One region of the Carboxydothermus ferrireducens DSM 11255 genome, then DNA from elsewhere that is predicted to be linked to it. Evidence: riboswitches for the same ligand, from Rfam matches in the RefSeq annotation. Region 1 holds a riboswitch; the other holds the start of a gene.
What was found. A riboswitch is a leader RNA that binds a small molecule or an ion and turns the genes downstream of it on or off. The one in region 1 is predicted to bind cyclic di-GMP.
Positions count from the first base shown of each region.

Region 2: it holds a riboswitch for cyclic di-GMP, as region 1 does, so the genes downstream of both, CARFE_RS14185 (HD-GYP domain-containing protein) here and CARFE_RS16490 (DUF5666 domain-containing protein) in region 1, are expected to answer to the same signal.

Region 1 is NZ_KE386562.1:60,012-67,478, forward strand. It holds gene CARFE_RS0113450 (efflux RND transporter periplasmic adaptor subunit) at 1-38, opposite strand, end outside; gene CARFE_RS15325 (DUF1847 domain-containing protein) at 299-658, shown strand; gene CARFE_RS15330 (Mrp/NBP35 family ATP-binding protein) at 786-1,559, shown strand; gene CARFE_RS0113465 (HD domain-containing protein) at 1,621-2,310, shown strand; gene CARFE_RS0113470 (YjjI family glycine radical enzyme) at 2,345-3,880, shown strand; gene CARFE_RS15335 (YjjW family glycine radical enzyme activase) at 3,861-4,706, shown strand; cyclic di-GMP riboswitch class I at 4,787-4,871, shown strand; gene CARFE_RS16490 (DUF5666 domain-containing protein) at 4,941-5,801, shown strand; gene CARFE_RS15820 (diguanylate cyclase) at 6,089-7,467, shown strand, end outside.
Region 2 is NZ_ATYG01000009.1:53,109-60,575, reverse strand. It holds gene asnB (asparagine synthase (glutamine-hydrolyzing)) at 1-1,753, shown strand, start outside; cyclic di-GMP riboswitch class I at 1,846-1,932, shown strand; gene CARFE_RS14185 (HD-GYP domain-containing protein) at 1,992-2,915, shown strand; gene CARFE_RS0103795 (ferritin) at 2,987-3,499, shown strand; gene CARFE_RS14180 (DMT family transporter) at 3,556-4,419, opposite strand; gene CARFE_RS0103785 (ATP-binding protein) at 4,522-5,919, opposite strand; gene CARFE_RS0103780 (THUMP domain-containing class I SAM-dependent RNA methyltransferase) at 5,960-7,171, opposite strand; gene CARFE_RS0103775 (MFS transporter) at 7,093-7,467, opposite strand, start outside.

The DNA of each region.
Region 1 (7,467 bases):
ATGAGGAATAGCAAAAGTAATAAGTACTTTTTGGCCATACTTTACCTCCTTTTTCTTTTTAATAAATGTAGTATTAAACAAGAGCGGTTAAAAATCCTTTTTCAATTTAAAAATATGGTAAAATATTTTGAGATTTGAAAAGAGGAGATGGGTAAAATGCAGACCGGCTGTCGCTTCTGTAAAACTACGGCTAATTTTAAGGGAAATTTTAACGCCCGCCTCCAAACATGTCCTACTAAAATTTACAGTGAAATAAAATAAAGAACCTTATCTTGAGGATGAAATTACCGCTAAAATCATGAAGGTGGCCGACCAAACCCCTTTTGATGAGAAGGGAAAACTTAGAAGCCGTGTTGGAAAACTTGTCTTTTTTGTTACTCCCGTCCTTGCCTGCTGCCGCCTTGGAGCAATTGAGCATGCGGAAATTGGACTTTCCAAGAAAAACCCCGATAAATTTGCTTCTATCTGTAATCCTATTGCCCAGGCCCGCCTGTTTAATGAAGTAAAGACCGATTTAAATGTGATTTTAGGCTTATGCCTCGGTCATGATATCCTTTTTACCCGAGAAAGCCAGGCCCCAACCACTACTTTAATTGTGAAAGACCGGGTTTATGGGCATAATCCAATAAAAACTCTGGCAAAAATAATAGAAGGATAATTATTTTGGGAAAATCGCTCCTGTAGCCAGTAAAAGGGATTGATTTAAAGAGAAAGGCTGTTTTTAAGAAAAAAGCAAAGTGTTATAATTAACATATGTTCAAAACTACCAGGAAAAGAGGGGGAACATGGGCGAAGATTTAGCTTCCATTAAACCTAAAATACCAAAAGGAGAAAACAAAGTAAAAAACGTTTTAGCCATTATGAGTGGTAAGGGAGGGGTTGGCAAGTCCTCGGTTACCTCCCTGCTGGCGGTGGCCTTTGCCCGAAAAGGCTTTAAGGTGGGAATTTTAGATGGCGATATTACGGGACCAAGCATTCCTAAAATGTTCGGCCTAAAGCCGGGTCAATTTGATTCTGATGGTGAAAAGATTATTCCGCCAGAAACCGAGCTAGGAATAAAAATCATGTCGATTAACTTACTTTTAAAATCCGAAGAGGAAGCGGTAATCTGGAGAGGACCGTTACTTTCCGGGGCAATTAAACAATTCTGGGAAGACGTTTTATGGGGTGAACTGGATTACCTTTTGGTGGATTTGCCTCCGGGTACGGGAGATGTTCCCTTAACGGTACTGCAAACTTTACCTTTAAAAGGGGTAGTTATTGTCTCATCACCTCAGGATTTAGCAGTGATGGTGGTTAAAAAGGCCATGAAACTTGCCAAAAATCTTGACGTGCCAATTCTTGGTCTCATTGAAAATATGGCCTATTTAAAATGCCCCCATTGCGGTGAACTCCTTTATCCCTTTAAAAAGCCCCAGGGAGAGGAAGTATGCCGCGAAACCGGAATAAGGTTACTTGGTACTTTGCCGATTGTTCCCGAATATGCGGAATATGCTGACCGGGGTCTAATTGAAAAGCTCGAATCCCCTGAATTTTTAGAAATAGTAAATAAGCTCTAAAATTTTTCTTGTCGACTACCTCCCGGCTTTGCTATAATCAAAAAAAGTGCCGGGGGTGCCAATGGTGATTTACCCCGCTCCAATTTATCTTTACTGCAAATTTTGGCCAAAAGAAACTGCCATGGCTGGTAAAAATACCGGTCTGGCAGTTTCTGTGTTTTTCCGGGAAAAGCAGTTTAGCCAAAATCCTGTCGAGAGTTTATTAGCATTACATCAAAAAGGGCTTCTCTTTAAAGCACTACCGGAGTTATCTCACCTGGTGGGCTTACCCCAGAATCCCGAACGCCACCGCCTTTGTGCCTGGGGGCATACTTTAAGGGTTCTGGAAGAACTTCCCGACAAGGATTTAGAATTAATCATGGCCGCTCTTTTGCACGATGTGGGAAAGGGTCTAGCAGGGGTGCGAACGTACAAAAACGGCTATCCCAACGATTTTGGCCATGCCGAACGGGGAGCTATAATGGCCCGGGGTATTTTAAAACGCTTCAATTTCCACCGGCAAACTATTGACCGAACCACCTGGCTTATTTATTACCACATGTCCGTACCCTATGAAGTAGAAAAAGTAGAACTTTGGCTTAAGCAGCTTGGGAAAACACTACCTCCGGGTGAGCTTTACCGGCGGGTACAAAAGTTAATTACTTTAAAAGAAGCGGATAAACGCTCGGATAACATCGGTGCCGAAGATAAAATCCAGGCATTGAAAAAGGTAAGGGAGGAAGTAGAGAAATTTTACCTTAAATGTAAGTAAAGATTTTGCTACAAGCGGTAAAAAGGGTGGTATAATGAAGTTAGAAACTTTAAGACAGGTGATAAGAGCGATGAACCGGGTTTATGAAATAATTACCGATACTTCTTTGGATTACAAAGATAAGCGGCACTTACTGGCGGCGGAGGCGGAAAACTCCCTTCCTTACGTAAAGATCAGTGAAAAAGCTCAGAACTATTTTGCCGAAGGAATTCTATGTGATCTGTTTGAAGGTCACGCCCCCTACCGGCCGCGTTATATTCTGCCGGATTACCAAAAATTTATGGAAAAGGGAAGCGAGTACTTAAATTTAAAACCCCCGCAGGATTTATTTGAAGCGGTTAATGCCCTTTTAATTATCTATCGCTACGTACCCTCTATAACGAGCTATCCCGTATACCTGGGACAGGTAGATGAGCTTTTAGAACCGTTTGTTTTGGCTGCCGGCGAGGAACTTTCCGAAAAACTCTTAAAAATGTTTTTGGTGCAAATAGACCGGGTGTTACCCGATGGGTTTGTCCACATGAACATTGGGCCCAAAGATACCCGTACTGGACGGTTACTTTTAAAGCTTGAGCGGGAGCTAAAACAGGCGGTACCCAACATTTCCCTAAAATATAATGAAGAAACTCCCGATAGTTTTGCCATAGAGGCGGTTAAAACGGCATTGGAAATTGGAAAACCGTATTTTGTCAACGACCGGGAATTAAAAGAAGACCTTGACCCTGCTTACGGAGTTGCCAGCTGCTATAATACTTTATTAATTGGTGGAGGCAGCTTTACTTTAGTTCGGTTAAATTTAAAAGAAGCTGCCAAAAAAGCGAGAGATTTTCAAGACTTTATCCGGAATGTTTTACCTGATGCAGTGTTGGCGCAGGCCGAGGTTATCAATGCCCGGGCTAAATTTATCGTAGAAGAAGCGAAATTTTTTGAAACTTCCTTTTTAGCTAAAGAAGGTTTAATTTCCCTTGCCCGCTTTACCTCCATGGCCGGATATTTTGGACTGTACGAATGTCTTGAACACTTAACGGGACTGAAGCTTGGTAAGGATAAAGAAGCCCTTGATTATGCCGAACAAGTGTTAAAAACCGCCAAAGATACTTTAGAAAGTGTTCCGGGAGCTTACTGCTACGGTACCGGCGGCAGGATAGGTTTTCATGCCCAGTCGGGGATTGACAGCGACATCGATGTGACGCCCGGGGTGCGGATAAAATACGGCGAGGAGCCGGACATCTTTACCCAGATTAAAACCATCGGTCCGCTCCATAAATATTTCAATACCGGAATTAGCGATATTTACATCTTTGACCGTACTGCCCGGGAAAACCCGGAAGGGGTTTTAAAAATAATCAAGGGGGCTTTAAAAGAGGGAATCAGGGTATTTTCTTTCAACACTTCCGATTCGGAATTTATCCGGATTACCGGTTACCTTGTAAAAAGAACCGATGTTTTAAAATACGAAAAAGGCGAGGTTCTTCGGGAAGATACGGTAAAGCTTGGAGCAGCAAGCATTAAAAACAACAATACCGAAGCCAGAAAGGTAAGGATAATCGGTGAGAGGAATAGTCAATAAAATTATTGAGGTAAGCTTTATCGACGGTCCCGGAAGCCGGATGGCAATCTTTCTTCAGGGATGTAATCTTGACTGCCTGTACTGTCACAACCCGGAAACCAAAAAATACTGCCAGAATTGTGGTAGATGTGTTGAACAGTGCCCGGACGGAGCCTTAACAAACCTTGACGGTAAGGTAACCTGGGATAAAGCGATTTGCCAGGGGTGTGACCGTTGTCTGGAGGTGTGTCCCCATTCGTCCACTCCCAAAACAACCCTCTGGGAAGCGGGGGATTTAGTAGCTTATATTTTGGAAAACGAAGTTTTTTTAGATGGGGTAACCTTTTCCGGCGGGGAATGCACCCTGCAGGCGGATTTTATCCTGGAAGTTAGCAAAAAGCTTAAGGAAAAAAGTAATCTTACGGTTTTTGTCGATACTAATTGCTTTCTGGAGGAAGAGAAATTTTTAACTTTATGTCAAAATATCGATGGGATTATGGCCGATTTAAAAGCTTTTGATCCGGTTTTGCACCGAAAGCTGACCGGTGTGGCCAACGAATTAATTTTTCAAAATTTAAATACGGCGTCTCAGCTTGGAGTACTGTATGAGGTTCGAACGGTATTGGTGCCCGGCTTAAACGACCATCCGCAGGAAGTGAAAAAAATTGCCCGGTTTATTCGTGAACTTAATTCGTATACATTGTTAAAACTTATACCTTTCCGTAACTATGGTGTAAAATCTTATTTAAAAGAGGCACCGAACTTGCCTGAAGAAAAATTTTTTGAGCTATTTGAGGTTGCAACGGAAATTCTTGGTTCCCGGGTTTACGGGAAGTACGGTATATAAAGTTTGTATTTAAATTCTTTTGCCAAAAGTATTGTAATTTTAACTTTATGTTTTATAATAGAGTAAAAAAGAGAAGATGTTACCGATAAAGGCAAACCCGGCGAAAGCCGGCGACGCAAAGCTACAGGGGCTAAGGCCGTAAGGCTATGCCAGCCAGCTGCCGAAGGTGTTAAGGGGATTATTAACCCTCCGCCTTCCGGCAGGAGGGTTTAAAATTTTAAAGGGGGTATTTTAATGAAGAAGATAGCAGTTTTAGTTTTAACGGTATTTTTACTTGGGATTACTTTACCTGCGTTGGCCGATACTGCTACCACCGTGCCAGCTAATACCACTCCGGGGGTAAGTGATACTGTTTATGCCAACCAGACTCCAACTGTTAGTGACACAACCTATACTACCCCATCGGTAACGGATCAAACTTATCAACCGGTACCGGCTCCAGCAGACAACCCGCTGCCTTTTGATTTAAGCCTTTTAAACAACCTGTCTTACAGTCAACTAAAGCAGTTAAAGGAAGAAATTGAAAATCTTTTGGAGCAAAAAGAGGAGGAACTTCAGGAATTTAAAGGGATTGTAACTTCCTTTGACGGACAAACTCTTACCGTTAAAGGAGAAAACGAAGAAAAAACTTTTGTAATTACCTCGGATACGGACATGGAAGTAAAAGGAGAGTTGGGTGCCGGTTATAAAGCAGAAGTAAAATACGATCCGGCAAGCAACGAAGCTGTAAAAGTTGAAGCAAAACCTGTAATACTGGAATATACCGGTACGGTAATTTCTTTTGATGGTAACAATCTCACCGTTGCCCGGGGAAATGGTGAACAAAAAACCTTTAGTATTACGGAGAACACTAAAATTGAAGGATTAGGCAAGCTTAAAGGAGAAAAAACCATCAAACCTGGTTATAAAGTAGGTGTTAAATACACCTTAACGGGAAATGCTATCGAAGTTAAGGTAATACCGGCAAAAGTTGAAAAGGATAAGGAAAAAGAAAAGGAGAAAGAAAAGGAAAGAAAAAAAGAAAGTAAAAAAGAAAAAGAACAAAAATCAGAAACGAAAAAATTCGTAAAAAAGACATACTACAAAAAAAGATAAACCTTTTTTAATATTAGCCGACTGGTTTACCGCCAGTCGGCTTTATTATTGCATGCGAAAGTTGCCAAGGGGCTGGCAACGCAAACTGTTCCATTTTCGCTGTGGAATCTGTCCGGTACATTACTTGAGAGCTGACAAAATATATACAAAAAGGAAGGATTATGGTATAATTTTGAAGAATATGTCGAAATATTGGAATTTTTTTATTTAAGAAGTAAAAAATATTACCGCCCCAAGAAACGTTTGGAAAGCTTTGGAAGCTTGAAAAAAGGGAGGCTTGACGGGGCTTGAAGGATAAAAAAATATTAATCGTGGAAGACAGTAAATTTCAAGCAAAAACCATAGCCAATATCCTGAATAAATACGGTTATACCGTTGAAATTGCTCTAACCGGTGAAGCGGCAGTCGAAAAAGTAAGTGGTGGATGGTACCCTGATCTCATCTTAATGGATATTGAGCTGGGAGAAGGGATGGATGGAGTACAAACAGCGCTGGCAATTCAGCAGATTAGTGAGCTGCCCGTTGTTTTTCTAACTGCGCATACTGAACCAGCAGTGGTAGAAAAAATTCGTTCTGTTACAGCCTACGGATATGTAATGAAAAGTGCTACTGAACAAGTGCTGATAACCATAGTTGAAATGGCCTTGCGGCTTTATGAGGCAAACATCCATGCAAACATGTACTGGCAGATATTAGAGGATTCGCTAAATGAAATTTATATTTTTAACCCTGAAACATTGAGATTTCATGTGGTCAACCGTGGTGCCAGAAAAAACCTGGGATATACCCTGGAAGAATTGAACACCATGACACCCCTTGACCTTAAACCGGAATTTGACCTTAAAAGTTTCAGAGCTCTGCTTGAACCCTTGCTGAGCGGTAAGGAGGAACAAATTGTTTTTTATACTGTACACCGGCGGAAGGATGGTTCGCTATATCCCGTAGAAGTTCACCTGCAGCTTTTTGACTACCGGGGAGAAAAATTGTGCCTGGCCCTGGTTATTGATTTGACCGAAAGGAAAGCGCTGGAAGAGGAAAACAGGCGTAAAGAAGAACAGCTCCGTTTGATGTTAGAAGCCTTACCCAATCCTACATATCTCATTAACAGAGAACGACAAATAATTGCCTTAAATCAGGTGGCAAAGGAACGGGGAGCAGTAGTTGGCGATTATTGCTGGCACAGCATTCATCATTTAAAAACTATTTCTCCTGTTGAGCGTCAATTTTTTGAAAACACCGGAAAACCGCTGCCCGGTACCAAGTGTTATTTTTGCCGGACGGATGAGGCTTTAAACCGAAAGCAAAAAGAAAATTGCGAGGTAAATTTGGATGGTTTATTCTGGAATATCTGGTGGGTACCGATCGATGAAAACACCTATCTTCACTATATTATCGATGTAACAAAATATAAAAAAATGGAAGAAGAAATAAGGGAGCAAGAGGAATTTTTACGGCTTATTCTTGACAGTATGCCGGCTGGAGTTATGGTCGTTGATGCTAAAACTTTCAGGATTGAAAACGTAAACCTGGAAGCTGCTGCGATGATTGGAGCATCTCCGGAAGAGATTATTGGCAAAAGCTGCTTTGAAATATTTCCGGAAAGTAAGGGATTATGTCCGATTACAGCGGTAGGTCAGGAAATGGATTGGGCAGAGCGGATTTTACA
Region 2 (7,467 bases), on a different contig from region 1:
CCACCGCGGTCCAGACGCTTTAGGTATTTGGCATTCGGAAAATATCATTCTTGGACACCGGCGACTGACGGTCATCGATCCGGAGCGGGGGCGGCAACCGATGATTCGCACCTACGGGGATTTGCAGTACGTTATCGTTTACAACGGTGAGCTCTATAATACCAAAGAGCTTCGGGATGAGTTAGAAACTCGGGGACACCATTTTTACACCACCTGTGATACCGAAGTTTTACTGGTTTCCTACATTGAATGGGGCAAAGAATGTCTTTCTAAATTAAACGGTATCTTTGCCTTTGCCATTTTCGATGAAAAAGAAAACCAGCTTTTTTTAGCCCGGGACCGGCTCGGAGTAAAGCCCCTTTTTTATGCTCTGGTAAATGATACCTTGATTTTTGCTTCTGAAATTAAAGCCCTTCTTCTTCACCCCGACATCCCTTCCAGGCTTTCCACCGATGGCTTAAAAGAAGTATTGTTTTTGGGTCCCGCCCGCACCCCGGGAATGGGAGTTTTTGCACATATTTCCGAACTACTTCCCGGCGATTATGCCGTATTTAACCCGGAAGGTTTATTTATAAAACCCTACTGGCGTCTTACTTCTAATCCCCATCCCGATGATTTCCCCACTACGGTGAAAAAAACCCGGGAACTTTTAGAAGACGCGGTTATTCGCCAGTTGGTTTCCGATGTACCCATTTGCACCCTTTTATCCGGGGGTCTTGACTCAACGGTAATTACTGCTTTTGCCGCCCGCCACCTTCATAGCCGTGGCGAAACTCTAAACACCTTTTCGGTGGATTATGCGGAAAACGAGCTGTATTTTACCGAAAGTGCTTTTCAGCCCAATTGCGATGCTATGTTTATCCCTTTGGTTGCCAAAGAGTTTAACACCCTTCATCGTAATATCGTGTTAACTCAAGAAGAACTTTTTGACGCACTATTTCCGGCTTTAACCGCCCGCGACCTTCCCGGTATGGTCGATATTGATTCATCCCTGTGGCTTTTTAGCCGGGAAATAAAAAAAGAAGCCACCGTGGGCTTATCGGGAGAATGTGCCGACGAAATTTTCGGCGGCTATCCCTGGTTTTTTAGAAAAGAAGCCCTTGAAGCCAAGACCTTCCCCTGGGCTCTAAGCTTAGACCGCCGAAAAACCCTTTTTAGACAAGATTTAATTGCCGAATTAAAGCCCGATGAATATGTCCAGAAACGCTATCACGAAGCTTTAGAAGAAATTCCTGAAATTTCCGGATTATCCCCGGAAGAAAAAAGGCTTCGGGAAATAACTTACCTTACCCTCACCCGCTGGATGCCTATATTACTGGACCGTAAAGACCGGATGACCATGGCCTGGGGTCTGGAAGTGCGAGTACCGTATTGCGACCACCGGCTGGTGGAATATTTGTGGAATGTTCCCTGGCACTTTAAAACCGCTGGAGGCCAGGAAAAAGGTTTACTACGGCAGGCAGTAGCGGATCTTATTCCGGACTACATCCTCAAGCGTAAAAAATCTCCTTATCCCAAAACTCATCATCCGCTTTATACCAAACTGGTAAGAGAAGCACTAACGCAAATCTTGGCCGAAAACTCTTCCCCGATTAACTTCCTGATAGATGAAAACGAGGTCCGAAAACTAATCACCAATCCCTCTCCCCCAAACGCCCGCCCCTGGTTTGGCCAGTTAATGGGCGATACCCAGATTATGGCGTATTTAATTCAACTAAATTACTGGTTTAAAAAATACCATATTTCTTTTTAATTTGAGTAGACAAATATTTAACATTTTTTCAACTTCTATCTTTACAAAATTGTCATTTTTTTGTAATATTTTTGTTGAAAATTAAATATTTTTGTCGATAAAGGCAAAACCGGCGAAAGCCGGTGACGCAAAGCTACAGGGGCTAAAGCGAATTTTCGCCATGCCAGCCAGCTGCCGAAGGATGAACTAAAAACCTCCTTGGGCAGGAGGTTTTTTGTTTTTGAGGAGGGAGAATTGCTTGGCCCGAAAAGCCAATATCTTTGAAAAAAGTTTTCATGCATCAAGTCGCGCCTTATTATTAACCGACTGGGAAGGAAATTTAATTGCAGCAAACCAGCAGTTTTACCAATTGTTTCAACAAGAAAAAATAGATTTTGCAAATTTTAATATTTTTCGCATGTTTCCAACACTTAAAGCCACCAAGCATTCTCTAACTCCAAAAAAAGGAGTAATTTTACAGACTTCGAAAAACTTAATTGTCAAAGTAGATATTGATTGCAATCAAAGTTTTGATTTCCGCCTTTTTTATTTTAAACTCCTGCAGTCAGAAGTCAAAACATTTAAGCTTACTAATTTAATCAATGAAGCTAAAAATCTTCAAAGTGTAAAACTTGTTTCAAAAATTCTCGAGATACGAGATCCTTATACTTCCGGCCATCAGGAAAACGTAGCACGAATTGCGGTAGCCATTGCCCAGGAGCTTGGATGCCCTCCACCGGTATTAAAAAGTATCTACATAGCAAGCCTTCTCCATGATGTCGGAAAAATTGGAATACCAATTGAAATTTTAAATAAACCGGGTAAACTTTTAAAACCCGAATTTGAACTAATTAAAACTCATCCCCTTACCGGTTACAACCTATTAAATGATGTTGATTTCGACTACCCCATTAGCGAATTTGTACTACAACATCACGAACGTATTGATGGTAGCGGTTATCCCAACGGCCTTAAAGGGGATGAAATTTACCTTGAGGCCAAAATTATAGCTGTTGCCGATGTTGTCGAAGCTATGAGCGCTCATCGTCCCTACCGCCCATCTTTAGGCATTAAAGCCGCGCTAAAAGAAATTGAAGCCGGTGCCGGCAAATTATATGATCAGGAAATAGTAGCCGCCTGTTTATACCTTTTTAGGAAAAAGAAATTTACTCTTAGCCCTTAATAAACGGCTTCATATCTACCCTTAATTAATGTTATACTTAATTAAGTAATTTCCACCAGGGAGGTATGTCTATGCTTAGCCAAAAGCTTTTAGCCGCTTTAAACGAACAGCTTAAATGGGAGTTTTATTCGGCTCATCTTTATCTTGCCATGGCCGCTTACTGCCACGACCAGGGGTTAGACGGCTTTGCCAATTTCTTTCGGGTCCAGGTCCAGGAAGAAACCTTCCACGCCATGAAATTTTTTGACTACATAAATCAACGGGGAGGAAGGATATTTATTTCCGGTATCGATCAACCCCAAAACGAGTACGCTTCTATCTTGGACGTGTTCACCAAAGCTTATGAACACGAGCAAATTGTCACCAAACGTATTTACGCTTTAAGCGATATCGCCCTGGAAGAAAAAGAGCACGCCACGATAAGCTTTTTAAAATGGTTTATCGATGAGCAGATGGAGGAAGAAGAAACATTTGGTAATCTCGTAAAGAAACTCTCCCGGATCCAAAATGACCAGCATGCCATTTACACTTTAGATGCCGAACTGGCTCAACGGGTCTTTACCCCTCCCCCCTCCGGGAAGTAATAATTTTAGGGACAGTCCCTAAAACTATACTTTAAGTATAAAAAAGGGGACTGTCCCTAATTTTCTACTTTGGCTACCAAGTATGCTCCGAAAAGCACCAGCACGCCTCCGGCAATTTGCCCGGGAGTTAATTTTTCCGCAAATAACAGGGCCGCAAAAATAACCGTTATCACCGGTTCAAACATGCTAATAATCGAAGCACGGGCCGGTCCCAAAAGCTCAATTCCCCGAAAAAAGGTAAACATTGCAAGAAGGGTAGAAAATACCACAATACCGGAAATTGAAAACCACACTTTTTCCGGGGGCAGAAGATCAAGAGTGCCGCTTAATAAACCGACCACCAGAAAACAAATCGCCGCAAAAACTGCAATAAAACTGCTGGCGGTTAGAGAGGGAATTTGTGTTAAAACCTTTTTCCCCAGCGTTATATAAACCGAATAAACTAACGCCGTAGCCAGAGCAAAAAGTACCCCAGTTGGATTTAATTTGCCGCTTATATTCCCCAAAACCAAAATTAGACCGGCAAAGGCTAAGGCTACCGCAACAAATCCTTTAAACCCCAGCCGGTCTTTATAGACTATGCTTGATAAAATCGCCACCAGCGCCGGGTAAGTATAAAAGATTAACGATGTCAGCGATGCTGAAATGTATTTAACCGAAAGAAAAAAGCAGGAAGACTGTATTGTATATAAAATCCCCATCGCCAAAACATATAAAATCTCTTTTTTGGTAATGCCAAAACCCTTATGAACATAATAGTTATAAACCTGAAAAATAAGCCCCGCCAAGAAAAACCGCCAAAAAAGCAGCGTATAGGGCGAAGCTCCCTCCTTATACGCAAACACCGCAAAAATCGGAAGTAAACCAAAACCCGCCGCCGATAAAAAAGTAAGTAAAACCCCCCGGTAGTACTGACTCATTCCCCGCTCCCCCAAAATTTTTTATCAATAATAACATATATGAAGGATATTGAAAACAGCGAACCTCTTTAGAAAAAAGGCTACTTTTTTCGGTAGCCCTTTTTAAACTAACGAAAAATTTTTAAAATCAAATAAATATAAATTCTTATTTTTTTTAGCCGCTTCAATAAGTTCAGAAGAAAACCCTTCTTTACTGAAAATTATAAAACTCTCGTTTCGCTTTCCTTTATTCCACTGTACTTTTTGCGCTTTTGCAATTAAATTGCTATAAACTTCATAACCAACTTTACGGTTCTGGTATTTGCATTCACCAAAGATAATTTCTCCCGAATCCTTATTAAGCCCAACTACATCAATTTCGGTTTGTCTATCCCACCATTTCCCTATTTTTGTATATTCTGTGTTTAAGTCTCCCCTTTTCACTAAATACCTGAGGAGTTCCTGGCAAACTTTTTCAAATACAAAGCTTAGATGATTTTCAATAAAACTTTCCCGGATTTTCCTTAAAACAAATTCTTTTTCGTTAATTTCAAGAAAACTTTTATAAGGATAAACAAATTTAAACCAAAAGTCCAAAAAATTATCTTTTAAAAAATATAACCCTTTTTTACTCTTTTCGGGATTATCTTCGGTAATAGGAGTAATTCTTTCTAAAATATCTAATTCAATTAAAGTTTTTAAGTATTTCGTAAGACCGGTCTGCGAAATTCCTAACGCAGTAGCTAACGCCCCTAACTTGTGATTTCCGGCAGCAATGCTTTTTGCTATAGAAAAGTAGCTACCAATATCTCTTAATTCCTTTTCCAGTAAGAATACTGGTTCTTCATATAAAAAACTATTTTTACTTAAAATATTTTTAGCAATAGCCTGATAAATATCTTTTTCTTCCTGAAAAACTTCAATATATTTAGGAGTGCCGCCGGTAACTGCATATATTTCTAAAACTTCTTCCCAGTTTTTCCCGGGAAAAAATTCGGACATGTGTAAAAAGTCAATTGATTGTAATTTAATTTGTCCCGTTCTTCTACCATAAAGAGGACTACTATAAGAAAGGGTTTGGGATTCCATTAAACTAATTAAAGAACCACATAAAATAAGCATAATATTTTTTTCTTTTAAAAAACTATCCCAGATCTTTTGCAAAATCGATGGAAAAGCCCTATTGGCCACGCCTAAATATTGAAACTCATCAATGACCAAAACTCTTTTTTCATCATCTTTTACAAAAAATTTAAATATCTCTTCCCAGCTCAAATCACTTTTTAAAATAAGCTCATTATTTAAAAATTGACCAAGTAATTTAATTAAAGCTTTCCTGTTTTCACCTTCCGATTCCTCGGTTGCTAAAAAATAAAGAGCAGGTTTATTTTTTATAAATTCTTTTATAAGAGTTGTCTTCCCCACTCTGCGGCGCCCGTAAATCACCACCAGGGAAGAACCCTGACGGTAATATTCTTTTTCTAAAAAGGAAAGCTCTTCGTCCCGGTTAACAAATTTCATAAAACCACCTCATAATAATTATACCCTAAATTATTATAATTTAAAGTATAATTTTTGGTGGTTTGGGCCCAAAGAACTGATAAAACTGGGTTTCAATCTTCCCGTTATAAAGCTTACGCCGTTTATCCGCTTTTCTGCCATAAAGTTTTTCAAAAGCCGGATGACTGGTTAAAAAATAAAAAGACCATGTGGGAAGTTTCTCCCTTAAGATTTTTAATTCCCGGTACAGTTTCTCCACTTCCCGCACATCCCCAATTCTCTCCCCGTAGGGTAAATTAGAAATTAACCAGCCGTACTCTTCAGTGAATTTAACTTCCCGGAAATCTTTTTTAAAAAACCGGATACTTTTTTCTACCCCTGCCGCTTTAGCGTGATAGCGGGCATAACTTAATTCATCTTCGGATATGTCGCTGCCGTAAATTAAAAGCTTTAGATTACGCCGTTTGCTCCTTGCCTCCTCCCGGGCAAGCTCTAATTCTTTTTTAGGAAACCAGGGCCATTTCATAAAAGCAAACTCCCGGTTTATTCCCGGTGCAATATTTAGCCCAATTAAAGCCGCTTCCACCGGTATGGTGCCGGAGCCGCAAAAAGGGTCAGAAAAAGCTCTGTCTTCCCGCCAGCGGGAAAGAATTACCAGAGCTGCCGCCAGAGTTTCCCGCAAAGGTGCCCGGCCGGTTAATTTTCGGTAACCCCGTTTATGTAAACCAGCACCGCTGGTGTCAATGGTCAGGGTAGCCAGGTCTTTTAAAAGCGAAACTTCGATCTTAAACTCCGGCCCATCCTCCGGAAACCAGTTAAGACGGTACTTACCCTTTAATCTCTCCACAATGGCTTTTTTTACAATTGCCTGACAGTCGGAAACGCTCATAAGCTTAGACCTGACAGCTTTACCGGTTACCGGAAAATTAGCGTTTTTCGGTAAAAACTCCTCCCAGGGTAATGCTTTGGTTTTTTCAAAAAGCTCCTCAAAGCTTTCAGCATAAAACTCCCCTACTTTTATTAAAACCCTGTCAGCAGTTCTAAGCCAGAGATTGGTCCGGGCAATAGTAGAATAATCCCCGAAAAACTGCACCTTCCCATTTTCCACCATGACATCGTTAATCCCAAGATTTTTTAATTCTAACGCTACCACCGACTCCAAACCAAAAGCTGCAGTAGCAATTAAGCTTAGTTTCACAAAGCCCCCTCCAGTTGCCGTAAGTATAAGACCGCTATCGCCCCTGCTAAAGCCAGTACTCCGGAAAGAAGCCATAAAAGTTTTAAACCATATAACGAAGCTACCGCTCCCATTACTACAGGCCCCGCTGAAAAACCCGCCCGGGACATGATATGTAAAAAAGCATTTACCCTTCCCCGATGGGTAACCGGAGTACGGTCGGAAATATAAACATTTACCGTGACCGCTCCCGCCACTTCCCCGGCCGTCCAGATAAAAGCCGAAATTAATAGGAAAAGATAGCTTTTGACAAAGGCAAGCATGCCAAACCCAACAGCATAAAGAATTCCGGAAATATAAATTGCCGTTAAAGGCTCCCGGTGTTCAAAGAT